Linked DNA regions of Roseiconus lacunae. The protein of the gene in region 2 binds, or shares a complex with, the protein of the main gene of each other region. Links are inferred from orthologs where the notes say so. Each region holds a gene or a part of one and is shown on either strand. Other genes may lie near its edges. The genes, in order: FYC48_RS13055 and uvrB.

Region 1 (3,404 bases), on a different replicon or contig from region 2:
AAGCATCCGAGCACCGAACTTACACGACACATCAAGGGACCGGTGGACGCAGTGGTGATTCGTTTGTCATCGTGCGTACGATCATCACCCATGAAGAATTGCCGCAAGTGATGGCGGCTGTCGAGTCCGCCGACCCCGATTGTTTTCACTACTACCATGACATCGAAGGAGTGTCCGGACGCTACTACATCTCGCCGATCGGGTAGTGGGCGTCGAATCACAAGTGTTTCGAATCACAAGTGTTTCTGAGCCTTGCGTCGGTCATTGGTTGCTCGAATCGACCGAGCAAATCGGTCGATCGATTGGAGGGGAACAAAAAACTAATCTTCAATCTGTAGCGGAGCGAAGGCCAAGCGAAAGCTGTGCTCTTCTTCGCCAAAGCGAACGCGTGCCATCCGTTTGGGGCCCCGTCCGCTGACAGCGATGATCGTACCGACTCCGTAGTCCATGTGTCGTACTTGGGTTCCTTCTTGAAACGCAGTGATCGGCGGTCGGTTGACGGTCATCAAATCTGCTGCCGTTTTCAACGCACCGATCTCTGGGACGGCTGCAGTACTTGAAGGCTCGGTCGGGGGCTCGTCCGGCGTCATCGTAATGTCTGAATCGTCCGGACCATCGAACGCCGCGACGGCTTCATTGGTTTGGTTGGTGTTCGCACCAAAGTCGAACGAAGTGTCCTCGTTCGCGTTGACTTGGATCTCGGGCATGTCCCAGTCCGACGGCGTGCTCTGGTCAACGCTGTCGAACCAGGGGCCTCGATTGACCGACGTGTCGACGCGCTTAATTTCATCGAGCGGAAGTTCATTGAGGAATGGACTGGGGATCACCGGACGTCGTTCGCCACGAATCATCCGCCGTTTGCAGCAACTGATTTGCAGCGTTTGTTCGGCACGGGTAATGCCAACGAAAAACAGTCGTCGCTCTTCTTCGAATTGTGAATCGTCGTCTTTGGAACGCTTGTGAGGCAACAGGTCGTCTTCGACACCGATGATGTAGACGCGAGGGAATTCCAAGCCTTTCGATGCATGCAGTGTCATCAGCGTGACGCGTTCGTCGCTATCGTCGAATGCATCCGTGTCGCTCACCAAGGCAACTTGTTCGAGGAACGTGTCAAGCGATCCGTCCTCGGGGTGCCGACGATCGAAGTCGGCACCCGCAGTAATCAGCTCGTCGATGTTGGCCGTGGGACTGGAGTCATCGCTGTCACTGGCCGTTTTTTCGAGGTACTGATCGTACTTGGTTTCTTGGACCAGGTACCGCATCAAGTCCTCTAAAGACGCGGTCGCTTTGGTTGCGATTTTGTCGTACAGATCGACGAATTTGCTGACCATGGTGCGGCTACGTTTGGCAAGCGCGTCGATCTCGTCGACTCGGCGTGCCGCTTCGAGCATCGGGATCGCGTTGCGGTCTGCGAATCCCTGAAGTCGTTCAATTGTTTTCGCGCCGATACCGCGTGTGGGCGTGTTGATCACGCGGGTCAGTGCTACATCATGACCGGGATTGTTTACCAAGTGGAGGTACGATAAGACGTCTTTGACTTCTTTGCGTTGATAGAACTCAACGCCGTTGACGATTTGGTAGGGGACTCCACGGCCACGCAGCGCATGCTCGACCGATCGCGTTAGCGAGTTCATGCGGCAGAAGATCGCGAAGTCGCTCGGGCGAGCCGTTTCGCACGCGATCAGGTTGACAATTTCGTCGGCAATCGAGTCGGCTTCGTCAAAACCATCCGAACAGATCCGAAGGGTGACCGGTGCGCCCTCGTCGTTGTCGGTAAAGAGGTCTTTTTGTTTTCGGCGGCGATTGTGCCGGATCAATTGATCGGCGGCGCGAAGGATATTTGGCGTGCTACGATAGTTTTGTTCCAGACGTACTGTTTTAACATCCGGGTAATCCTTTTCGAAATCCAGGATGTTATTCAGGTCCGCGCCTCGCCATCCATAGATCGATTGATCGGGGTCTCCGGTGACCGCTAAGTTCGGGTAATCGACCGACAAGCCGCGCACGATGGCGTATTGCGCAAGGTTCGTGTCCTGGTACTCATCGACCATGATGTATCGAAAGTGCGCGTCCAAGTCGGATCGCAACTCGGGATTTTGTCGCAACAGGTTCGCGACATGTAGCAGCAAGTCATCAAAGTCGACGGCGTTGGCGGTCAACAGCTGTTGTTGGTAGATCGGATAAACCTGCGATGCGACCTTTTCCTGAGGGCTGAGCATCTGAGCTTGCCAGACGTCCGGTGTGATCAGCTTGTTCTTCGCCTTACTGATCAGATTGGCGATCATGTCTGGTGAGGCATGCGAGGTCGACACGCCAGCCGCAGCAATCGCACGTTTCATTGCTTGCTTGGAATCGCTGGTGTCGTAGATCGAGTAGTTTTCTTGAAGCCCGACCATCGACGCGTAGCGACGCAGTAGCTGCGCGCAAAAACGGTGAAACGTACCCATCCAGACTTGTTTGCCGGGAACCAGCGCGTCGACTCGGGCACGCATCTCGTCGGCGGCCTTGTTGGTGAACGTCAACGCCGCAATTTGCCATTCGGGGATGCCGTGTTCGAGCAGGTGGGCGATCCGGTGTGTGACGACGCGCGTCTTGCCACTTCCAGGTCCGGCCAGCGTTAGCATCGGTCCATCGATATGTACGACCGCACTTTGCTGCTCGGGCGTCAAGTGCCGTAAAAGCGTCGAATTCGATGTGCTGGGCTCATCCATGGGCTTGAAAAACTAAACAAGAGAGGGGCGTAGTTGCGGGTCGGGCGAGCGCAGCAGTACCAGGCGCCGACCGGTGGCACCCAACATCATAACAATCTGCTCCCCGTTGGCTACGTTTGCTGCTGGTGGGTGGTCGACCGATGACACACCCTGTGCCAACCGGTTACACTTGACAGCGTTGAGTTGATCGTTGGGGTGACACACGGTAGCGACGGGCGGGAATTGATGGCGAAGAATGTATTGGGGACAGATTTAGGCGAGTGTGGGACCGATCCGATGACCGGTTTCTACCGGGATGGGTGCTGTAATACTGGAGCCTCCGATTCTGGATTGCACACCGTTTGTGCGGTGATGACGGCAGACTTTTTGGAATTCAGCAAGTCGCGCGGGAATGACCTCTCGACCCCCAACCCCACCTACCGTTTTCCGGGGCTCAAGCCCGGCGATCGTTGGTGCTTGTGTGCGGCACGTTGGAAAGAAGCATATGACGCCGGGATGGCTCCCCGGGTCGTGCTGGACGCGACGCACATTTCGACGCTTGAATTCGCGTCGCTCGAAGAGCTTCAAGAGCACGCCGCCGACGCGTGATCCTGCCGCCGCCGCATCATTGAGCCGGCGTTCACGTAGGCTTCTTTTAAGTTCTGAATAAGCCGAATGGCGTTAGCCACGGTTATGGAAACAAACCGAATGGCG
Region 2 (3,254 bases):
TCCTGCAAGATCCAAATGTCAGCGTCAAGGACGCGAAACGTGTCATGCTGTGCACGGGAAAAGTCTACTATGACTTGAAAAAGCATCGCGATGAACTCGGTCGTCACGACGTTTCCATTGTCCGAGTTGAACAACTTTATCCGCTCAGTAGCGAAGAACTGATCGCGTCGCTCGACGGCGCCGGTCGCAACACCGATGTCTATTTTGTTCAGGACGAACCGTTGAACATGGGGACATGGCCCTACGTCAAGTTACACTTCGGCGATGACCTCAATGCTGCCGGGTTTAATCTCAAACCCGTGACGCGCGCCGAATCGGCAAGCCCCAGCACCGGAAGCATGGCCGCGCACGTTTTAGAGCAACGCGAATTGATCGAAGCCGCATTCGATGGCCTAAGCTGATCAACAGACACGACGCGGGCGGCGTTTGACCAGCAGCCGGCGTTAACTGCAGGCCAATACCGCGTCACGTCTCCGCGGCGATCGTTCTATCAGCCGCGTTTGGGGCGGGGGATTTTTCCGCGCCCCTTGGCCGTGCCTCTTGCCCCTTTGCGGCGTTGATTGCGCCCACCACCGGTTGAACTGGTTTTCTCGAACTCTACCTCTGACAACGGTTTGCCGAGGTTGTCTTTTAGTTGTAAGACGCGATCACGAAGTTGAGCGGCACGCTCGAACTCTAGGTCTTCGGCCGCGGCCAGCATTTCGCGTTCGAGTTCTTCGATAAACTCGATGGTAATGTAGGTCGCATCGGACTCTTCTTGCGCAGCCGCGTTGGTTTGACGCCGCTTCGCAGCTTCGGACTCGATCCCCGACTTAATCCGCTTGCGGACCGTTTCGGGAGTGATGCCGTGTTCTTCGTTGTAGGCGATTTGCAGCGCCCGCCTCCGTTCGGTTTCGTCTATCGCCAACCGCATCGACTCGGTCACCGAATCGGCATACAGAATGACCTTGCTATTCGCGTTCCGCGCGGCACGCCCGATGGTTTGGATCAGACTTGTTTCGCTGCGCAAGAAACCTTCTTTATCAGCGTCCAGGATCGCGACCAGGGAGACTTCGGGAAGGTCCAAGCCTTCGCGAAGCAGGTTCACGCCGACCAAGCAATCGAACTGGCCGGATCGCAATTCCTGAAGCAAATCGACTCGTTCGAATGCGTTGAGTTCGCTATGGAGCCAGCGGCAACGAATGTTCTGTTCTTGAAGAAACGTCGACAGGTCCTCGGCAAGCCGTTTGGTCAGTGCGGTCACCAGGACACGTTCGTCACGTTCGGCACGGGCGCGGATCTCGCCGACCAGATGATTGACTTGTCCGCGGGCGGAAACAATTTCGATTTCAGGATCAAGCAAGCCGGTGGGACGAATGATTTGTTCCACCACTTCGCCACCGGTCCGTTCGAGTTCGTAGTCGCTAGGCGTTGCGCTGACAAAGCAAATTTGTCCCGTGCGGGCTTCCCATTCTTCAAACTTCAGCGGGCGATTGTCGAGTGCACTGGGCAATCGGAATCCATGGTCGACCAAGGTCAATTTTCGGCTGCGGTCACCGGCATACATCGCGCGAACTTGGGGGACTGTCACATGAGATTCGTCAACGAACGTTACGAAGTCATCCGGAAAGAAGCTGTACAGCGTGTCGGGGGTTGCGCCGGGGGGCTTGCCGGAGAGCGGTCTTGAGTAATTCTCCACACCCGGGCAATGTCCTACTTCGGCCATCATCTCGAGGTCAAAACGTGTCCGAGCCGAAAGTCGCTGAGCTTCGAGTAGTTTGCCTTCCTTTTCGAATTTTTCGAGCTGCATTTTCAGTTCCGCACGAATCACCGCGATCGCCCGTCGGATTCGATCCTCGGGCATCACAAAGTGCTTGGCCGGATAGATAAAGAGTTGCGAAACCGTCTTGATCGTTTCCCCGGATACCGGTTTGATTAACGAGATTTTTTCGATCTGATCGCCCCACATTTCAATGCGGTAGGCGAATTCTTCGTAGCTTGGCCAGAGTTCCACGCTGTCACCCCGCACCCGAAATTTCCCTCGCTCGAAGGCCATGTCATTGCGTTCGTAGAGGACGTCGACGAGCTTTAGAAGCAAATGATCACGCCGAATGGTTTCGCCGACCGTGAGCGAGACGACTAACTGTTTGTAATCGTCGGGAGAACCAAGGCCATAAATGCTACTGACCGAGGCCACGATCACGACATCGCGTCGGCTGACCAAAGAGCTAGTCGTGGCAAGTCGCAATCGGTCGATTTCTTCGTTGATCGACGCGTCCTTCTCGATGTAGACATCGCGCTGCGGTATGTAGGCTTCTGGCTGGTAGTAGTCGTAGTAGCTGACGAAATAGTGGACCGCGTTCTCGGGGAAGAACTCCTTAAACTCGCTGTAAAGCTGGGCGGCAAGTGTCTTGTTATGGCTTAGCACCAGCGCCGGGCGCCCGACGTTGGCGATGACGTTGGCCATTGTGAACGTCTTTCCCGTTCCCGTCGCCCCCAGCAGAACCTGAGCTGATTTACCCGATAGGATGCCACGGGTTAGCTTTTCGATGGCCTGCGGCTGATCACCCGCCGGTGCAAACGCGCTGCTAAGGTGAAACTCAGCCGCCGGGTGCGACTTCGTGTTCTTGCCTTCGGAAATCATCTTGGAACCTTCGCCAATGAGGAATCTGTTGCTGGATTATCACGAAAAGCACAGTCCCTGGCGAGTGCCTGCGAGGGCAATTCGATTTCCCTTCTACCCCAGAAGGTGTGTCGACGGCGCTCGCCTTAAGGCCCGGTTTCAGATGGTACAGGACCGATCCGAGCGCGCCCTTCTTGCGGATGGTGGATGGGACTCAGGAACGCCGCATTGGTAGTGCGAAAGAAGACGCCGAAGAAATCGCGGTTCCCTCGTTCATCGACATCTGATTCTAAGATCAGCCGCTTGGCGGTAACCACGGTTTCCGAGCAATGGCCGGGACCGGCACCCGTCGGCTGATGAGCCAATCCCGGAGATCAAATCAAGACCGTTCGGTTTTCAGACTAGCCGATCGGCGTTAGCTGCGGTTTTGGCGCAACAACCGGGGCCAACGCTCGTCCGCTGATGAGTCATACCCGAACATTTGATCTAGACGGATTACGAGGAGCGAACATTCGAAGCTGCCACGAAGTGAGGAGAAGTCGGGGCACGACTGAAAGCACACGCGCATGCCCAGCCCGAAAGGTTTCAAGTGACTACTGGCGAGTGCTTTGATAACTCGAAACTATCGGGCTAAGTTCGGCAATTCGGCATC

The links.
Region 1: the proteins of uvrB (region 2) and FYC48_RS13055 are in contact, whole or in part, in a crystal structure (PDB 7EGT), measured with the Thermus thermophilus proteins. The link is inferred for Roseiconus lacunae from one-to-one orthologs. Residues at the interface, in WP_096411307.1 of Thermus thermophilus: Glu23, Leu25, Arg26, Asp27, Gly28, Glu29, Arg30, Phe31, Arg55, Glu326, Asp327, Phe328, Glu379, Ser382, Gln383, His398, Gly400, Arg401; in WP_096412145.1 of Thermus thermophilus: His654, Arg656, Phe657, Gln666, Asp668, Glu669, Lys680, Arg681, Leu682, Ser683, Lys685, Tyr686, Ala687.

Annotation. Positions count from the first base shown.
Region 1 is NZ_VSZO01000009.1:74,978-78,381, reverse strand. The notes cover bases 17-3,094. They hold FYC48_RS13055 (ATP-dependent helicase), read right to left. Parts: upstream 2,712-3,094; coding sequence 321-2,711; downstream 17-320. Other genes in these bases: FYC48_RS13050 (DUF2237 family protein), read left to right, coding at 2,937-3,094; FYC48_RS13060 (YitT family protein), read left to right, coding at 17-206. Also shown: more of FYC48_RS13060, read left to right, coding at 1-16; more of FYC48_RS13050, read left to right, coding at 3,095-3,299. UniProt on the Escherichia coli protein: A helicase with DNA-dependent ATPase activity. Unwinds DNA duplexes with 3'-5' polarity. Translocates on single-stranded DNA with 3'-5' polarity. Initiates unwinding more efficiently from a nicked substrate than double-stranded DNA.
Region 2 is NZ_VSZO01000053.1:147,297-150,550, forward strand. What follows is about bases 58-2,985. They hold uvrB (excinuclease ABC subunit UvrB), read right to left. Parts: upstream 2,624-2,985; coding sequence 491-2,623; downstream 58-490. Other genes in these bases: FYC48_RS23685 (2-oxoglutarate dehydrogenase E1 component), read left to right, coding at 58-401. Also shown: more of FYC48_RS23685, read left to right, coding at 1-57. UniProt on the Escherichia coli protein: The UvrABC repair system catalyzes the recognition and processing of DNA lesions. A damage recognition complex composed of 2 UvrA and 2 UvrB subunits scans DNA for abnormalities.